One region of the Mesorhizobium sp. WSM4844 genome, then DNA from elsewhere that is predicted to be linked to it. Evidence: riboswitches for the same ligand, from Rfam matches in the RefSeq annotation. Region 1 holds a riboswitch; each other region holds the start of a gene.

What was found. A riboswitch is a leader RNA that binds a small molecule or an ion and turns the genes downstream of it on or off. The one in region 1 is predicted to bind cobalamin.
Region 2: another riboswitch for cobalamin. It lies ahead of metE (5-methyltetrahydropteroyltriglutamate--homocysteine S-methyltransferase); the one in region 1 lies ahead of AC0L2A_RS07140 (aromatic ring-hydroxylating oxygenase subunit alpha).
Region 3: another riboswitch for cobalamin. It lies ahead of AC0L2A_RS03535 (DUF1636 family protein); the one in region 1 lies ahead of AC0L2A_RS07140 (aromatic ring-hydroxylating oxygenase subunit alpha).

The regions. Positions count from the first base shown of each region.
Region 1 is NZ_JBVVQB010000005.1:195,308-201,795, reverse strand. It holds gene AC0L2A_RS07170 (carbohydrate ABC transporter permease) at 1-363, shown strand, start outside; gene bglA (beta-galactosidase BglA) at 368-2,032, shown strand; gene AC0L2A_RS07160 (ABC transporter ATP-binding protein) at 2,058-3,170, shown strand; gene AC0L2A_RS07155 (DUF680 domain-containing protein) at 3,361-3,597, opposite strand; gene AC0L2A_RS07150 (DUF680 domain-containing protein) at 3,672-3,896, opposite strand; gene AC0L2A_RS07145 (DUF680 domain-containing protein) at 3,964-4,170, opposite strand; cobalamin riboswitch at 4,678-4,880, shown strand; partial or broken gene AC0L2A_RS07140 (aromatic ring-hydroxylating oxygenase subunit alpha) at 4,994-6,241, shown strand; gene AC0L2A_RS07135 (FAD-binding oxidoreductase) at 6,265-6,488, shown strand, end outside.
Region 2 is NZ_JBVVQB010000042.1:24,048-30,535, forward strand. It holds gene AC0L2A_RS26030 (cytochrome-c peroxidase) at 1-59, shown strand, start outside; gene tdh (L-threonine 3-dehydrogenase) at 272-1,324, opposite strand; gene metE (5-methyltetrahydropteroyltriglutamate--homocysteine S-methyltransferase) at 1,973-4,318, opposite strand; cobalamin riboswitch at 4,434-4,632, opposite strand; gene AC0L2A_RS26045 (adenosine kinase) at 5,021-6,013, opposite strand; gene metK (methionine adenosyltransferase) at 6,123-6,488, opposite strand, start outside.
Region 3 is NZ_JBVVQB010000003.1:413-6,900, forward strand. It holds partial or broken gene AC0L2A_RS03525 (cobaltochelatase subunit CobN) at 1-228, opposite strand, end outside; gene cobW (cobalamin biosynthesis protein CobW) at 247-1,284, opposite strand; gene AC0L2A_RS03535 (DUF1636 family protein) at 1,281-1,715, opposite strand; cobalamin riboswitch at 1,754-1,957, opposite strand; gene AC0L2A_RS03540 (winged helix-turn-helix domain-containing protein) at 1,987-3,186, opposite strand; gene AC0L2A_RS03545 (NADH-quinone oxidoreductase subunit A) at 3,522-3,887, shown strand; gene AC0L2A_RS03550 (NuoB/complex I 20 kDa subunit family protein) at 3,878-4,459, shown strand; gene AC0L2A_RS03555 (NADH-quinone oxidoreductase subunit C) at 4,468-5,067, shown strand; gene AC0L2A_RS03560 (NADH-quinone oxidoreductase subunit D) at 5,077-6,267, shown strand; gene AC0L2A_RS03565 (hypothetical protein) at 6,264-6,488, shown strand, end outside.

The DNA of each region.
Region 1 (6,488 bases):
AGCTACATTGCCGGCCTGCCACGAGAAATCATGGAATCAGCGCGCATCGACGGCGCCAGCGATTTCGAGATCTTCGTCAAGATCGTGCTGCCGCTGTCGTTCCCGGTGCTGGCCTCTTTCGCCATCTTCCAGTTCCTGTGGGTGTGGAACGATCTGCTGGTCGCGATGGTGTTCCTCGGCACCGAGGGCGACCAGATCGTGCTGACCGCCAAGCTCAACGCGTTGCTCGGCTCGCGCGGCGGCGACTGGGAGATCCTGACGACATCTGCCTTCATCACCATTGTCGTGCCGCTGATCGTGTTCTTCTCGCTGCAGCGCTATTTCGTCCGCGGGCTGCTCGCCGGCTCGGTGAAGGGAGGCTGAGATCATGCAATCCGCTGTGAAAGCGACGTTGAGTCCCCACTTCGCCGTCGACCGCGACTGGTGGCGAGGTGCCGTGATCTACCAGATCTATCCGCGCAGCTATCAGGACTCGAACGGCGACGGCATCGGCGACCTCAGGGGCATCATCGGCAGGCTGCCCTATATCGCGGCGCTCGGCGTCGATGCCATCTGGATCTCGCCGTTCTTCAAGTCGCCGATGAAGGATTTCGGCTACGACGTGTCCGACTATTGCGACGTCGATCCGATGTTCGGCACGCTGGCCGATTTCGACGCCCTGACCGCCGAGGCGCACAGGCTCGGGCTCAAGGTGATGATCGACGAGGTGCTGTCGCATACCGCCGACATCCATCCGTGGTTCAAGGAAAGCCGCTCGAGCCGCACCAACCCGAAGGCCGACTGGTATGTCTGGGCCGACGCCAGGCCCGACGGCACGCCACCCAACAACTGGCTGTCGATCTTCGGCGGTTCGGCCTGGCAGTGGGACACCAGCCGCCAGCAATATTACCTGCATAATTTCCTGGCCGAGCAGCCCGATCTCAACTTCCACAGCCGCGCAGTCCAGGACGCGCTGCTCGATGTCACCCGCTTCTGGCTGGAGCGCGGCGTCGACGGTTTCCGCCTCGACACCATCAATTTCTACTTCCACAGCCAGGGCCTCGAGGACAATCCGCCGCTGCCGCCCGAACAGCGCAACGACCAGACCGCTCCTTCCGTCAACCCCTACAACTACCAGGACCATCTCTACGACAAGAGCCGCCCCGAAAACCTTGGCTTCCTCGAACGCTTCCGCGCCCTGCTCGACGAATATCCGGCGACGGCGGCGGTTGGCGAAGTCGGCGATTCGCAGCGCGGACTGGAGGTGGTGGCGGCCTATACCGCCGGCAGCAAGCGCGTGCACATGTGCTATTCATTCGACTTCCTGGCGCCCGAAAAGATCAGCGCGGCAAAAGTGCGTTCGGTGCTGGAAGCCTTTGGCGAGGTCGCCAGCGACGGCTGGTCGTGTTGGGCCTTCTCCAACCACGACGTGATGCGCACTGCCTCGCGCTGGGCGGCCGGCGAGGCCGACCAGACCGCTTATCTCAAGGTGATCTCGGCGCTGCTGATGTCGCTGCGCGGCTCGGTCTGCATCTACCAGGGCGAGGAACTCGGTCTTGGCGAAGCGGAATTGCAATTCGAGGATCTGCAGGACCCCTACGGCATCCGGTTCTGGCCGGAATTCAAGGGCCGCGACGGCTGCCGCACGCCGATGGTCTGGAATGGCGCCGACGGCAATGGCGGCTTCTCCACGGCAAAGCCCTGGCTGCCCATGCCTGCCAAGCACCTTTCGCAGGCGGTCGATGTGCAGCAGGGCGACGATAACTCGCTGCTCGAACACTACCGGCGCTTTCTCGCTTTCCGCCGCCTGTATCCGGCGCTGGCCAAGGGCGAGATCGAGTTCATCGAAAGCCAGGGCGATACGGTCGCCTTCACGCGCCGCGAGGGCAAAGAGCAGATCGTCTGCGCCTTCAATCTCGGCAGCCGACCGGCCGAAGTCAATCTCGGCGGACGCTCGCTGCAGCCCTTGCCGGGGCACGGGTTTTCGGGACAGACTGACGCCGGCTTTATCCGCCTCGACGGCTACGGCGCCTGGTTCGGGCGTATCGACTGAATTTGCAATTCACTGGAGGGAACCCATGGCCGATGTCACGCTAAGGCAAGTGAAGAAATCATACGGCAATCTCAACATTCTCCATGGCATCGACCTCGACATAAAGTCGGGCGAGTTCATCGTCTTCGTCGGCCCTTCGGGCTGTGGCAAGTCGACCTTGCTGCGGTCGATCGCCGGGCTTGAGGAAATCACCTCCGGCGAGCTCAAGATCGACGGCGAGGTGGTGAACGACGTGCCGCCGTCGAAGCGCGGCATCGCCATGGTGTTCCAGTCCTATGCGCTCTATCCGCACATGACTGTCTACGACAACATGGCGTTCTCGATGAAGATCGGCAAGGAGAGCAAGGCCGAGATCGACAAGCGGGTGCGCCAGGCGGCGGAAATCCTGCAGCTGACCAAATATCTCGACCGCCTGCCCAAGGCGATGTCGGGCGGCCAGCGCCAGCGCGTCGCCATCGGCCGCGCCATCGTGCGCAACCCCAAGGTCTTCCTGTTCGACGAGCCGCTGTCGAACCTCGACGCGGCGCTGCGCGTCGCCACCCGCATCGAGATCGCGAAGCTCAAGGAATCGATGCCTGCTACAACGATGATCTACGTCACCCACGACCAGGTCGAGGCGATGACGCTGGCCGACCGCATCGTGGTGCTCAAGGAGGGCCATATCGAGCAGGTCGGCACGCCGATGGAGCTCTACAAGAGACCCGGCAATCTGTTCGTCGCCCAGTTCATCGGCTCGCCGGCCATGAACATCCTGCCGGCGACGATCGACAAATCAGGCGACCCGACCATCGTCAGTCATGTCGGCGGGCGCAAGGCGACGGTGCCGATCGCCACGCCGGCGTCGGTGAAGGGCGCTTCGGTGAGCTTCGGCGTGCGGCCGGAAGATCTGACGATCGCCACCGGTGCGGATTATCTTTTCGAGGGAACGGTGGATTATGTCGAGCAACTCGGCGAGGTCCAGCTCGTCTATGTCGACATCGGCCGCGCCGACCTGCCGCTGGTCACCAAGTTGCCAGGCAATGTCGGGGTCAAGCGCGGCGCTGCGCTGCGGTTGAATGCCGATGCCGGCGACCTGCATATTTTCGATGCCGACGGACATTCATTCACGCTCCACAAAGCGGAAGCAAAGGCAGCCTGAGAGCAGCAGCCGAACTGATGGATGTTTGGTGACCCAAAAACGAGAGCGGCGGGCAAAGCCGCCACTCTTGTGCGTTCCGGTCGCTGTTAGAGCGACGTGCGTCCAAGTGGACGCACAAAGGTACGCTCCAACACTTTAACCCTGCGCATCGTGCTTTCCGAAAATCGGAACCGATTTTCGGGCCGATGCGCTAGCGGCCGAACAGGTTCCGGTCGCTGCCCTGCGGGGCGGACTTCTGTACGTCGCCCGACGAGTTGAGCAGCTTGTAGACCGGCGAGCCGGTATTGCGTACCGAAGAAGTCTGCGTGTTGTCGACGTTGATGGTCGCCTGCTTGTTGATGTCGGTTCTGCCAAAGTTGTCGCTACCGGCAAAAGCGCCGCCCGCAGCAATCAAAAGCGCGGCGGCGGTAAGAACGATCTTCTTCATTTTCAAAACTCCTGGATTTTCTTGGTTCCGCCAGCCCGGCGGGCAAATGCCGCCGCCGCTGTTGGAACGAACTGTTAGTTGTTGCCGAACAGGTTACGGTCGCTGCCGTTGACGGGTTTCTCGTCAGCCGGAACCGGATTCTGCGCCGAAGCCGAATTCCGAATCGAAGCCGTGTACGAGTTGCTGTCGACCGCAGCGGCCGGCTGGTTGGCGCCGTTCGATCCAAAGTTGTCGCTGCCGGCAAAAGCGCTGCCGGAGATGGCCACAATCGCGGCGGTGGCAAGAATGAGCTTCTTCATTTCAAATACTCCTGAGTTCCTCAGATCCCGAGCGGCGGACCGCCACTTTGCTGTTTGGGACCAGCTGTTAATTGTTGCCGAAAAGGTTGCGGTCGGCGCCCTGGCCAACGGGCTGCTTTTCAGCGTGAGCCGGCGTCTGGACAGAGGCCGTATACGAGCTGTCGACCGCGACGGCCGGCTGGTTGGCGGCGTTGGACCCATAACGGTCGCTGCCGGCAAAGGCGCTGCCGGTGATGGCCAGAGCGGCGACGGCAGCAAGAGCGATCTTTTTCATTTTAGTACTCCAGTATCTTAGTCTTCAGTCCGTCTAGCGGCGTGTCTTGGGAGGATGCGCGCGTCGTTCGGACAGCCCCGATGTGGGAAGGCCATTCGGCGGATTCCAATCACGAAGTTGTTCCGTGTGGACCAAGAATCTACACCTTGAAATTGTACCAGAGGCATCTGCTACCATGGTTTTATGGTTTGTTTTCAATATCTTATTCAAAATTAGCAATTCATGATTTGACGGATTGGCGAATTTGCGTTCACAGCGTGTTGCACGCATTGTCAACAGAAACGAACCGTTCGGTTCGATTTTAGAAGCGGCTAATAGTCACTTTTGTAAACTGTTAACCTTCCTGATCTCCGCCGCGGGTCGGATTCTATGTCACGGCAGCCGACAGTGGCCGCCGACAAAGTGGGGTTTCAGCCCTGCAGATATAAACCTGCAGGTTTCGCCGGCGGTGTCGCGCCGCATGGATACGATGTCGCTTTCATGCCGGCAGTCAGCCGGCCGGCATGATTAGATCACGCCATCTCAGGTGCCGCTTGGTGACGACGAAGCGGAGAATTGGGAAGCCGGTCAGAACCCGGCGCTGCCCCCGCAACGGTGGTGGAGTTCAAGTCGCAACGGGAGACCACTGGGCCACAAGCCTGGGAAGGTGTCGCGACGAGTCCGCAAGGACACTCCAGAGCCCGGAAACCAGCCCGAGATTTTCAGACTCGACTGATCGCGGTGGGCGGTCAAGAGGTGGATGATGCACGTCCGGCCCTGTCGCCGGCGTGCAAACGGTCCTCCCTCCATCACCACCAGTTCAGTCCTTACACGAGGACAGGACATGGACGCGCGCAACGACATGCTGAGGCTCTTGCACGGCCGCAGGCAAGGCTATTCGCTCGAGCAGCCCTTCTACACCGATCCAGATTTCTTCAAGCTCGACATGGAGCTGATCTGGTATCGCGACTGGCTGTTCATCGGCCACGATTGCGAGTTGCCGAAAGCTGGCAGCTATATCACCGCCCAGATCGGCGACTATCCGGTCGTGCTGGTCCGCGACCAGCAAGGCAAGATCAATGCCTTCCACAATTCCTGCCGGCATCGCGGCAGCCGTGTCTGCAATGCCGACAAGGGCACTGCGGCGAAGCTGGTCTGCCCCTATCACCAGTGGACCTAGGAGCTGGACGGCCGGCTGTTGTTTGCTCGCCAGATGGCAGACGGCTTCGACAAGAGCCAGTTCAGCCTGAAGCCGGTGGCTTGCGAAAGCGTTGGCGGCTACATCTTTATCTGCCTGGCCAACGAGCCGGCCGATTTCGCGCCGATGCGCGCCATGATCGAGCCTTACCTCCTGCCGCACCGGCTGCGCGAGGCAAAAATCGCCTTCGAATCGACCATCGTCGAGAAGGGCAACTGGAAGCTCGTCTGGGAGAACAACCGCGAGTGCTACCATTGCGCCGGCAACCATCCGGAACTCTGCAAGACATTCCCGGAAGCGCCGACCGTGACCGGCGTGCAGGGCGCCGACAGCGATCCAGAGATGCTCGCGCACTGGGCGAAATGCGAGGCGGCGGGCTTGCCGAGCAAGTTCCGCATCGATCCGGCCGGGCAGTATCGCGCCACCCGCGCGCCGCTGCTGCACGACGCCGTCAGCTACACGATGACGGGAAGACGCGCGGTGAAGAAGAACCTTTCCGACAGCGTTTCGACCGACCGTATCGGCTCGCTGCTGCTCTATCACTATCCGACGAGTTGGAACCATATCCTCGGCGATCATGCCGTCACCTTCCGCGTGCTGCCGATCAGTGCCACGGAAACGGCCGTCACCACCAAATGGCTTGTCCACAAGGACGCGGTCGAAGGCGTCGATTACGACCTCGCCGAACTCACCCATGTCTGGACCGAGACCAACGACCAGGACCGTCGCATTGTCGAGGAAAACGCCTTCGGCATCCTGTCGCCGGCCTATGAGCCCGGCCCCTATTCGGAACTGCATGAGGGCGGCGTCATCCAGTTCGTCGAATGGTACGCCTCCTTCATCGGGCCGCGCCTTGCCGAGGCCGGGCGGCCGGCGCTGCGCAGCGTCGCCTGAACGAGGTCAAGGGGATGAATGCGATGACGGACCTTGGCCTCTACCGCCATCTCGACGAGATGGCGCCCTGGAACGACAGGCTCCAGGTGCTGGAAGTCATCGGCGTCAGCGACGAGGCGCCTGACGTGAAGACCTTCACCTTCCGCTCTGACAACCAGACCTGGTTCCGCTACAGACCGGGGCAGTTCGTGACGCTGGAACTGCCGACCACCGAGGGCCCGATGATGCGGACCTATACGCTGTCGTC
Region 2 (6,488 bases), on a different contig from region 1:
AGATCACATATCCCATCTTACCGACTGAAACGCCCACAACACCTCGGCCTCGATCCTAGCCAGTGGGAAAGCAGACGATCGCGGCGGGCCTGTGAGCATTTCCTTGCCCGATCTGGGCGAATTGCCACGAGCGTCGCCGATTTGGCCGCGATACGTCGCCGACGATTGAGCGGCGCACGTCGGGGGAGGAGCCACTGCTTTTGCACAGCGATGCCCCTCGCGCGGAGATCGACGGCAGCCAGGGTGGCGTCCCGTCAGTACCTCCGCAAAGTCACATCGGCCAATCGCCCTGCCAGTCCATCACCACCTTGCCCGAGCTGCCGCTCCTCGTCGCATCGAAGCCGGCCTGAAAATCGTCGATGCCGATACGGTGCGTGATAAGCCCTGAGACATCCAGCGGTCCCTGCACCAGGGCAATCATCTTGTACCAGGTCTCGAACATCTCGCGGCCATAGATGCCCTTGAGTTGCAGCATCTTGAAGATGACCTTGTTCCAGTCGATCTCGAAGCCGGTCGGGGCAATGCCCAGAATGGCGATCTTGCCGCCATTGTTCATGGTATCGATCATGTCTCGGAAGGCGGGTGCTGCGCCCGACATTTCGAGGCCGACGTCAAAACCTTCGGTCATGCCGAGCGCCGGCATGATGTCGCGCAGCTTTTCCTTCGACGCGTTGACCACATGCTGGACGCCGAGTTTTTTCGCCAGCGCCAGCCGCACCGGATTGATGTCGGTGATGACCACTTTTCGCGCGCCGACGCATTGAGCGACCAGTGCAGCCATGATGCCGATCGGTCCGGCGCCGGTGACCAGCACGTCCTCGCCGACGAGATCGAAGGACAGTGCGGTGTGAACCGCATTGCCCAGGGGATCGAAGATTGCGGCGATCTCGTCGGGCACGTCGTCGGGGATCGGCACGACGTTGTGCTGTGGGATCGCCAAAAATTCACCGAAGGCGCCCGGCCGGTTGACGCCGACGCCGAGCGTGTTGCGGCACAGATGCCCCCTGCCCGCCCGGCAGTTGCGGCAATGGCCGCAGACGATGTGGCCTTCGCCCGAAACACGCTGGCCGATCTTGTATTCGGTGACCGCCGCGCCGAAATCGGCGACAGTGCCGACGAATTCGTGGCCGGTCACCATCGGTACCGGGACGGTCTTCTGCGCCCACTGGTCCCAATTGTAGATGTGGACGTCGGTACCGCAGATCGCGGTCTTCCTGATCTTGATCAGGACGTCGTTCGGGCCGATTTCCGGCACCGGCACCTCTTCCATCCAGATGCCCGGCTCGGCCTTGGCCTTGACCAGCGCCTTCATCATGTTCGACACCAGTAGCTCCTTACACTTGGTTGATTCCGCTCCTCGCCACTGCTCGGGTAGCCTGCACGACGAAAAAGCTTTGATTCTTGGACCGATAGTAATGTGAGCGGCTGCCTTTGCGTCGAAGCAACATTCCACCGCGAGCAGTGCGCATGAAAAGCTCCGTTCCAGCGAACCTCAGCAGAAGCGGAGCAAACGCCATGCCAGATTCAGCCAAGCTTCAATTCGAGCGATGAGGAATGGTCGCAGCTTGCGGCTGGGCGGTATGGCTATTTTGTCGATGTCCGCCACATGCGACGCATTCCCTCGAAACCGATGCTCTTGATGGTCGATCTCGCCGCCGATATCTCGATGATGCCGGTGCTCAGGCGGCATCCTCAGCGTTGGCCCTCGGTGAAGTGTCTGTTGGCCGCTGGCGCCTGTGAGAGGCTGCAGCTCATGGACAAAGCTGTCTTCCTTGATTTCGTGGCGAAATCATCCGTCTTAGGACGACCAGAAGCGCTTCCAGATCCTGTCCGCCGCTGAGTCGTCGAGCGGACCTTCGGCTGGACGACAAGGGTGGGGGCCTCGCACGCGTCGACCGACTTGCGCGCGGCTTTCGATGGCGTCCTTTCTGCCTTAAATATCCGCAAAGCCCGCGGGTCACATGTTTGCCCGTCACAGTGGCTCAGCGGCCTGCGCCTGCACTTTCTCCCGCAATGCGCATGCTGCAGCGACCATGTTGATGAGGGCAGGGCGGACCTCCTCCCATTTCCTTGTTTTGAGGCCACAGTCCGGATTCACCCACAGTTGGCCGTCCGACAGTCGCTCGCGGGCAAGTTGGGCGAGATGCAAAATCTCGCCAATCTCCGGGACGCGTGGTGAGTGAACGTCGTAGACGCCAGGACCGATTTCGTTTGGATATTTGGACTTGGTGAAGGCGTCCAGCAGTTCCATTTTGGAGCGCGACGTTTCGATCGAAATGACGTCCGCGTCCAGTTCAGCAATCGAGTCGATGATCTCATTGAACTCCGAATAGCACATGTGGGTGTGAATTTGGGTGGCGTCCGCTACACCCGTTGAAGCGAGCCGGAAGCATTCGACAGCCCAGCCGAGATAATGTTTCCAGTTGGACTTCCGCAGGGGCAAGCCTTCGCGAAACGCGGCCTCATCGATCTGGATCACCCTTGCGCCGGCTCTTTCCAAGTCGGCCACTTCATCGCGGATGGCGAGCGCGATCTGGCGGCAGACCTCGGCGCGGGGTACGTCGTCGCGCACAAAAGACCAGTTAAGAATCGTCACTGGGCCTGTGAGCATGCCCTTCACCGGCTTTTTCGTCAGCGACTGGGCAAATTGCCACCAGAGGACCGTCATCGGATTGGGCCGCGATACGTCGCCGAAGATGATGGGAGGACGCACGAGCCGGGAGCCGTAACTTTGCACCCAGCCATGCTGGGTGAAGGCGAGGCCGGACAGCTGCTCGCCGAAATGCTGGACCATGTCGTTTCGTTCGAACTCGCCATGTACCAGCACGTCCAGCCCAATCTCCTCCTGCCAGCGGACCGCCGCCTCGGTCTCCTTCTTCAGGAAGGCCTGGTAATCGACATAGCTCAGCCGGCCCTTCGCATGAGCGGAGCGCGCCCTGCGCACCTCGGGCGTCTGCGGGAAGGACCCGATCGTCGTCGTCGGGAACGGCGGTAGGCCGAGCGTGTCAGCCTGGACTCTGGAGCGCTTGGCAAATGCGCTCTTTCGTTGCTTCATGGCGCCGTCAATGCTGATAACCCGCCCATGGACGAGCGGATCATGGACCTTTCCAGACATTGCGCGCGCCGCGGCCGCCTTGGCAGAAGCTTTCAGTGCGCCCGCTACGGCCTCCCTGCCTTCGGACAAGGCTTGGGCCAGCACAAGCAGCTCTTCACTCTTCTGGGCGGCGAATGCCAGCCACGAACTGACATCCACATCGAGCGCGGTCTCCATCCGCAGGTCCATCGGCACATGAAGCATCGAGCAGGAAGGCGCAATCTCGACGCGATCCAGCGGCCAGCCGGCAACGATCGGCTTGATGCGGTCGAGAATGGCAGCCAGGTTCGCGCGCCAGACGTTGCGGCCGTCGATCAAGCCAAGTGAGAGCACCAGATCCTTCGGTGCGAGCCGACCAACCGTCTCCAACTGCTCGGGAGCGCGCACGAGATCGAGATGTAAGCCCGCCAGGCGCAGCGAAAGCGCGGTCTCCAGATTGTCTCCCAGCGGCCCGAAATAGGTCGCCAGCATAATTTTCAACTTGGGCGCGGCTTTCGACAGCTGGCCGTACGTGAATTCGAAGGCAGATCGTTCGTTCGGGCTAAGGTCGAGCACAAGCGCCGGCTCATCAATCTGCACCCAGTCGGCCCCCGAGAGCTCCAGCCTCCGCAGGAGTTGCTCGTAGACGGGCAGCAGCCGCGGTAGGAGCGCTATGGGATTGAAACACTGGCCGGGAGACTTCGCCAGCTTGAGGAAGGTGACCGGTCCAAGGATGACCGGGCGTGTATGGATGCCGAGCTCTTTTGCCTCCAGAAAGTGATCGACTGGTTTCGTCGACGAGAGGGCGAATGCCTGATCGTCGCTCAGCTCCGGCACGATGTAGTGGTAGTTAGTGTCGAACCATTTGGTCATTTCCATCGCGGTTACGCGCTGGCCCTGAACCGCATGCCCGTGACTGGCGTGTCCGCAACCCGCAGTATCGCCTTGCGTCCCGCGCGCCATCGCGAAATAGATGTCGAGCGGGACCTCGCCGCCCGTCCAGCCGTAACGAGATGGCACGGCGCCGACCATTGCTGCGGTGTCGAGCACATGGTCATAAAGTGAGAAATCGTTCGACGGGATTTTCGACACGCCGCGGTCGTGCTGCTCGCTCCAGCTGGCGGCACGGAGTGCCTTCGCCGTCGCCAGAAGGTTGGCGGCAGAAGATTTTCCGGACCAGTAGCTTTCGAGCGCGAATTTCAGTTCTCGCCGGCGACCGATACGCGGCACGCCAAGCGTTGCTATGGGAACTTGCTGGGAGACATTCATTCCATACCCCGATGCTTGGGGCGGGGACAAGGAAGGCGCTAGCAGGCCGGCATGAACGCCGAGCTGCCGCGGCCACCAGACACCCCGCCCGTGGACGTTGTTCACCGTGGCAGGTCTCCTGGCTCGCGGGTCACAGCCTCTGCCCCGTCTTCCCGGGGCAGTTCGCCCCAGTGACATTGGTGGGTTGGCTCGCCGCTTACAGTTGCGGGGGCAGCGCCGGATTGCACCGGCTTCCCTCTTAGCTCCGCTACGGCAACGCCGTGCGGAGAACCACGACGCGCCGACAATCGCAGCAGCTCCCTTTGTTGTCAATGCCGTATAAAGAAATGTTTATGTGTTTATGTGAACCGTTCACCTGCGGCGTGTTCCCAAGTCGCAGGTCGCGGGTAGAGCTGAGCCATTTGCGCCCCTCTCCGGTTTGCGCAGGCTGTGCCTGGTCGCCGGGCAATCTGTCAATTGTACGATCCCGGCTCAAAACGACCTTCGTCAAAAAGGGCGTGTTGGCCATCATGATCGGCCGGCAGTACTGGCCCGAAGTGTGACAACGTTCCTGAGCCTCAAGAAATCAGAAATTTGGAGAAAACCGCCATCCTTCACGGACGGGTACGCGCCGTTTACCCGCGCTTGTCTGGACAGCCCGCAAACGGGAAGGTGGGCAGCACGTGGCAGAAAGCCGCCCTACAACAGCCCCGCCTGTTCAGCCTCGCGGCGCAAATTCTGCCGCGGCCTGGGGCCGATCTGCTGGATCACCAATCCGGCCGCCAGTGAACCGAGGTCGCCGCAGGTCTGCAGGCTGCGCCCTTGCGTGTAGCCGTAGAGGAAACCGGCGGCATAGAGGTCGCCGGCGCCGGTCGTATCGACCAGCTCGCGGATTTTGGTCGCATCGATGGTGACGGTCTCGTCGCCGCGCACGATGACGGAGCCTTTTTCCGAACGGGTCACGGCGGCGATCCGGCAATCCTTGCGGATCTGCGCCAGCGCCTCGTCAAACGACGATGTCTGGTAGAGTGACTTGATCTCGTGGCTGTTGGCAAAGACGATATCGACCGTGCCCGAACGCATCAGTTCGAGGAACTCGTCTCGGTAGCGATCGACGCAGAACGAATCCGACAGGGTCATCGACACTTCGCGGCCTGCCGCGTGCGCCAGCATCGCCGTCTGGCGGATTGCTTCCTTGGCGCGCGGCGGATCCCACAGATAGCCTTCGAAATAGGTGACCTTGGCGCCAGAGGCCTTGTCGGCCTCGACATCCTCCGGCCCGAGCTCGACGCAGGCGCCGAGATAGGTGTTCATCGAGCGCTCGCCGTCAGGGGTGACGAAGATCATCGAGCGCGCCGTCGGCGGTTCGCCATTGAGCGGCCTGGTATCGAAGGCGACGCCCTGCGCGTGGATGTCGTGGGCGTAGATTTCGCCCAGCGCATCGTTGGAGACCTTGCCGAAGAAAGCGGCGCGGCCGCCGAAGCTGGCGACGCCGGCCGCCGTGTTGCCGGCACTGCCGCCGGACGCCTCGATCGCCGGACCCATGCGGCTGTAGAGCAGCTCGGCGCGCCTTGTGTCGATGAGGTTCATCGCGCCCTTGATGATGCCGTTGGTCTCGAGGAATGCCTCGTCGCACTGCGCGATGATGTCGACGATGGCATTACCGATACAAAGCACGTCATATTTCGACATCAGTGTCTCCGCCAAAAAGCCGAGCCGGCTTCTCGCCACGCCGGGGCCGGCGTGTTTTTGGCGAGTGTGGAATGGGTCGCCCTATGCCGACGCATCCAATACCCGCGCATCACGCAGCTGCCGGTCCTGCCTCACGCAACAGGTCGTCAGCTCTGTCCGTCTTTTCCCAGGTGAACTCCGGCTCTTCGCGGCCGAAGTGTCCGTATGTCGCGGTCTTGCGGTAAATCGGCCGTAAGAGATCAAGCGCCTTGATGATGCCTTTCGGCCGGAGATCGAAAAGCTCAAGGACGGCGCGCTCGATCCTTTTTTCATCAATCTTTGCGGTTCCGAATGTATTGACGAGGATAGAGACCGGCGCGGCCACACCGATCGCGTAAGCAAGCTGAACCTCGCACACCTCCGCCAGTCCGCTGGCAACGACGTTTTTTGCGACGTACCGCGCCGCATAGGCGGCCGACCGATCGACCTTCGACGG
Region 3 (6,488 bases), on a different contig from region 1:
GGCGACGCTGTCGATCCAGAGGTCGACAGACATCGGATGGCGCAGATCGCGCAAGGCAGCCAGCCGCATCGACGGCAGCCGATCCGCGTCCGCTTTCCATGCCGCCGCCAGCCCGGCCAGATCGCTGTCGGTGAAGGACAGCGCCACGACATCCGCAGGCGTCTGCCTGAGATCGACAGGCTCGGCAAGATCGTCGAGCGAGGCGGATGTCGTGGTGAGGATGTGCATCGCGGCTGGTGCCTGAGGTCAGCCGGCGAGAATACGCTCGATGGCCGGGCGGTTCAGTCCTTTCAGGCCGATGACGACGAGGCGCGAGCGGCGGTCGTCGTCGGCAGTCCAGGCGCGGTCGTAATAGTGGTTGACTCGCGGCCCGACTGCCTGCAGCAACAGCCGCATCGGCTTGCCGCCGACCTCGACGAAGCCTTTTACGCGCAGCACGTTTTCTTCCTCCGCCGCCGTGGCGACACGCAAAGCCAGCTCGTCGGGATTGGCGATCGACGGAATATCGATGACGAACGAGTCGAAATCGTCATGCTCGTGATCGAGCTCGTCGTCGTGGTGGGTCTTGCGGTTCTCGATGTCGTCCTCGACGGCAAGGCCGAGGCCGAGCAGCACGGAGGGATCGACCTTGCCCTGCGAGGTCGGCACGATCTTCACCGCGCGGGCGGCGTGCTTGCCGATGACGGCATTGGCGCGGGCCGAGCCGGCGGCGTCCATCAGGTCGCTCTTCGACAATATGATCAGGTCGGCGCAGGCGAGCTGGTCCTCGAACACCTCCTCGACCGGATCGTCGTGGTCGAGCGTCTCGTCCTGCGCGCGCTGCGCCTTCAGGGCGTCCATGTCGTTGGCAACGCGGCCTTCGGCCAGCGCCGGTCCGTCGACCACGGCAATGACGCCGTCGACCGTCACCCGGCTCTTCACCGTCGGCCACTGGAAGGCCTGGACCAGCGGCTTGGGCAGCGCCAGCCCGGAGGTTTCGATCAGGATATGGTCGACCCTGGGCGTCAGCGACAGGATCTGGTCGAGCGCCGGGACGAAATCGTCGGCGACGGTGCAGCAGATGCAGCCATTGGCCAGTTCGACGATGTTTTCCTCAGGGCAGGTGTCGATGCCGCATCCCTTAAGAATCTCGCCATCGATGCCGATGTCGCCGAACTCGTTGACGATGATGGCCAGCCGCTTGCCGCCGGCGTTTTCGAGCAGATGGCGGATCAGCGTCGTCTTGCCGGCGCCGAGGAAGCCGGTGACGACGGTGCAGGGCACGCGGGAGACGGAAGTGGTCATATCTGGTCCTTCAAAAGGTCGAGGGGTGGGATGCGGGCAACGAGGCCGCGCTTCAGACAATCGGGGCGGCCGCGCCATGGGATGAGGCCGTCGGTCGAGGTGGCGAAGAGTTTTGCGCCGGTGATGAGATCGGCGCCGCTGGTCGCGGTCAGGTCGCCGAAGACATAGCTCCAGCAGCCGTCGCGCAGGATAGCGGCGCTGAGGCGGCGCTTGCAGTTGCCGAGGCATTCGACGCTGCGGATACGGATATTTTCGCCAGAGGCGGCGCGGCGCGTGTCTTCGGCCAACAATTCGCCGGCGCGAGGATGGCCGTCGGAGCCGGTCTCGTCACGGCAGGAGGCGCAGACGATCACGGTGACGTCGGCCAGAGCATCATCATCGCCGGACAATACGCCCGCTGTCTCAGCCGAAAAACTGCTGTCGCGTTCCAAATCAGGCTCCTTGCCCGGAAAACCCGCCAGGCGATCGGATTTTTATGTCCTAGACGGCAGGTCTCCTGGCTCGCGGGTCATCGCCTTGGTGCCGCCTTCCCGGGATTTTCCCAGTGGTTATCGGCCTTGGCTCGTCGCTTACAGTTGCGGGGACAGCCGCGGATTTGAAATCGAGATTTCGCACCGCATTCCCTCTTGGCTCCTCCCTTTGCCGAGAGGAGACCGTCTGAACCGGATTTAGGCTTGTGGAGGCAGTCGTGTCAACGCACGTCTACGACGCGGCAATGTCGGCGAGAGCCGAACCCAAATCACCCGCGGGCGTCACCTCGATGCGCTCAAGCCCGAGCCAACTCTGCATCAGCTGCAATTCCTCAAAAAGCTCGGCGGCGGTTTGCGGCGGCGCGCCGGGCTCGGCATAGGCGGCATGGACGCGCAGCACGCCGGCGGGGCGGTCGGCCTTAAGGTCGATGCGCGCCACGATCTTTTCGCCGAGCAGGAACGGCAGCACATAATAGCCGTACTGGCGCTTTTCGGCAGGGGTGTAGATCTCGATGCGATAGCGGAAGTCGAACAGCCGTTCCGTGCGCGTCCGTTCGAAGACAACCGGGTCGAACGGAGCGAGCAAGGCGCGCGCCTCGATCTTGCGCGGAAAACGGGCATCCCTGTGAAGATAGGCTGGCTTGCTCCAGCCTTCGACGGTCACCGGCAAGAGGTCGCCGGCGTCGACCAGTTCCTCGATGCGGCCTTTGATGTCAGCGGGAGAGAGACGAAAATAGTCGCGCAGGTCGCCTGCTGTCGCGACGCCGTGGGCGCGGGCGGAGATGCGCAGCAATTCGCGGTGCGCATCCTCAGGCGAGGGCACCGGCAGGGCAAGTATTTCCGGCGGCAGCACGCGCTGCGGCAGATCATAAAGCCGCTCGAAGCCACGACGTGACGCCGTGGTGATGCGGCCGGCCCAGAACAGCCATTCGAAAGCGTGCTTGGCGTCGCTCCAGCCCCACCAGCCGCCAGAGCCTTTCTGGCCTTCCAGGGCGGAAGCGGCGATCGGGCCGCGTTCGACGACCTCGCGAAAGATGTCTTCAATGTAGGCGGTGCGCTCGCGGCCCCACTTGGCCAGCCCGTTATACATTTCCTCGCCACGTTCGGCCCGTTCCATGCGCCAGCGCATCAGCGGATAGGTTTCGACCGGCAGAAAGGAGGCTTCGTGCGCCCAATATTCGAAGACTTTGCGCTTGCGCGTCACGGCGGCGTTGTCGAGCAGGGCGAGCGGGTAGGGGCCAAGCCGCGAATAGAGCGGCATATAATGGGCACGCACCACCGCGCTGACGGAATCGATCTGCAGCAGACCGGTCCGGCCAAGCACACGGGCCAGATGGCGGCGATCGGGCGTGCCGTTAGGGCGAGGATCGGCAAACCCCTGTGCGGCAAGCGCGATGCGCCGGGCCATGGCGAGCGAGATTTTTTCCTTCATGCAGACGGCACTCTGTCGGCGTTCGACCAAAGGTGGGAGAGATGATTCCACACCATGCTAGCAGGGTTCCGGCGGCATCTATGTCAGGAGAGAAAAGTGGAGTAAAAAGCGAAGGAAATCAAACAGGAGCGGATTGGACCAGTTTATCCGCATATGCCGTCGAGCACCGTGTTTTGAACAAGGTTTGACTTGCTTCGCCGAAAGCCCTGCGCTAACCCTCGCCGCGTTGCAGCATAGAGCCCCCTAAAACGGTTCAGTGGTTAAACTGTCACGCTTCCGCAAGTGGGTCCGGTGCTGTAATCAGAGTGGATTGGCCGCCAACGGAAAGCTGCAGCATGAACGCATTGTTGAGTTCGTACCTGCCCATCGTCCTGTTCATCGGCGTGGCGCTGGTCGTCGGCCTGGCGCTGCTTGCCGCACCCTTTCTGGTGGCCTACCGCAATCCCGATCCGGAAAAGCTTTCCGCCTATGAATGCGGCTTCAACTCCTTTGACGATGCCCGCATGAAGTTCGACATCCGCTTCTACCTGGTGTCGATCCTGTTCATCATCTTCGATTTGGAAGTGGCCTTCCTGTTTCCGTGGGCAGTGTCTTTCAGCCAGATCGGCATGCTCGGTTTCTGGTCGATGATGGTGTTTTTGGCGGTGCTGACCATCGGCTTTGCCTATGAATGGAAGAAAGGAGCGCTGGAATGGGATTGAGCGACAATTCCGGCACGCTCGTCGCGCCGAAGCCAAAAGGCATTCTCGACCCCAGCACCGGAAAGCCGGTGGGGGCGAATGATCCCTTCTTCCTCGAGATCAACGACGAGCTTGCCGACAAGGGCTTTCTCGTCACCTCGACCGAGGCGCTGATCACCTGGGCGCGCAGCGGCTCGCTGATGTTCATGACCTTCGGTCTTGCCTGCTGTGCGGTCGAGATGATCCACACCTCGATGCCCCGCTATGACTCGGAGAGGTTCGGCGTTGCGCCGCGCGCCTCGCCGCGCCAGTCCGACATCATGATCGTCGCCGGCACGCTGACCAACAAGATGGCGCCGGCGCTGCGCAAGGTCTACGACCAGATGCCGGAGCCGCGCTACGTCATCTCGATGGGCTCCTGCGCCAATGGCGGCGGCTACTACCACTATTCCTATTCGGTGGTGCGCGGCTGCGATCGCGTCGTGCCGGTCGACATCTATGTGCCCGGCTGTCCGCCGAGTGCGGAAGCGCTGCTCTACGGCATCCTTCTGTTGCAAAAGAAGATCCGCCGCACCGGCACGATCGAGCGGTGAGCGCGATGATGAGCCTGAATGAACTCTCGACCTATCTCGGCGAGAAGCTGAGCGGCCGGATCGGCGATGCGGTGCTTGCCTATGGCGAACTCACCATCTCGCTCGAGCCGCACGATCTGATCGAGGTGGTGAGCTTCCTGCGCGACGATCCAAAATGCCAGTTCATCTCGATCATCGACGTCTGCGGCGCCGATTATCCATCGCGGGCCAAGCGCTTCGACGTCGTCTATCACCTGCTGTCGCCGAAGCAGAATATTCGCATCCGTATCAAGGTGCAGGCCGACGAGGAGACGGTGGTGCCGTCTATCACCGGTGTGTTTCCGGGCGCCGACTGGTTCGAGCGCGAAACCTACGATCTCTACGGCGTGCTGTTCTCGGGCCACCCCGATTTGCGCAGGATCCTGACCGACTACGGCTTCGAAGGCCATCCGCTGCGCAAGGATTTCCCGCTGACCGGTTTCGTCGAGGTGCGCTACGACGACGAAGCCAAGCGCGTCATCTACGAGCCGGTGGAATTGAAACAGGAATTCCGCAATTTCGATTTTCTCTCGCCATGGGAAGGGACGGACTACGTTCTGCCGGGCGACGAGAAAGCCAAGACGAATTGAGACGCCAGAATGGCTGAAACCTCCGTCCGTAATTTTAACATCAACTTTGGACCTCAACACCCTGCAGCGCATGGTGTTTTGAGGCTGGTTCTTGAGTTGGACGGCGAAGTCGTCGATCGCGTCGATCCGCATATCGGACTGTTGCATCGCGGCACTGAAAAGCTGATCGAAGCCAAGACCTATCTGCAGGCCGTGCCCTATCTCGACCGGCTCGACTATTGCGCGCCGATGAATCAGGAGCATGCCTTCGCGCTGGCCGCCGAGCGGCTGCTCGGCATCGAGGTGCCGAAGCGCGGCCAATTGATCCGCGTGCTCTATTGCGAAATCGGCCGCATCATGTCGCACATTCTCAATGTGACGACGCAGGCAATGGATGTCGGCGCGCTGACGCCGCCGCTGTGGGGTTTTGTCGAGCGCGAAAAACTGATGGTGTTCTATGAGCGGGCCAGCGGCTCGCGCATGCATGCAGCCTATTTCCGGCCCGGCGGCGTCCACCAGGACCTGCCGCAGCAGCTGGTCGAGGATATCGGCACCTGGATCGACCCGTTCCTGAAATCGCTCGACGATCTCGACGCACTGCTCACCGGCAACCGCATCTTCAAGCAGCGTAATGTCGACATCGGCATCGTCTCGCTGGCCGATGCCTGGGCCTGGGGTTTTTCGGGCGTCATGGTGCGTGGATCCGGCGTCGCCTGGGATCTGCGCAAGTCGCAGCCCTATGAATGCTATGCCGAGATGGATTTCGACATTCCGATCGGCAAGAACGGCGACTGCTACGACCGTTATCTCGTGCGCATGGAAGAGATGCGCCAGTCGGCCAAGATTATGCGCCAGTGTGTCGACCTGCTGCTCGGCAAGGAAGGCAGCGGGCCGGTGTCGAACCTCGACGGCAAGGTGGTGCCGCCGAAGCGCGCGGCGATGAAGCGCTCGATGGAGGCGCTGATCCATCACTTCAAGCTCTACACCGAAGGCTATCGCGTGCCGGCCGGCGAAGTCTATGCGGCGGTCGAAGCCCCAAAAGGCGAGTTCGGCGTCTATCTGGTCTCGGACGGCACCAACAAACCCTATCGCTGCAAGCTGCGCGCGCCCGGCTTCGCGCATTTGCAGGCCATGGACTTTTTGTGCCGCGGCCACATGCTGGCCGACGTCACCGCCGTTCTCGGCTCCCTCGATATTGTTTTCGGGGAGGTGGATCGGTGATTCGCCTTCTGAGCTCAATGTTGATCTTCACTGCTGTCGCATTGCACCCTGCACATGCATTCGAGTGCGGGGCGTCTATCGATGCGTCCGATCTTGTGAAGCAGCACTTCAAGCTGAGCTACGTCACGCTTGGTATGCAAGAAAGTGCGACAGCTGAATCTGCTGATGTCGATGCTTTCTATTTCAAGAGAGATACGTGCGAGTGTAGCGTCGCAGCGCCG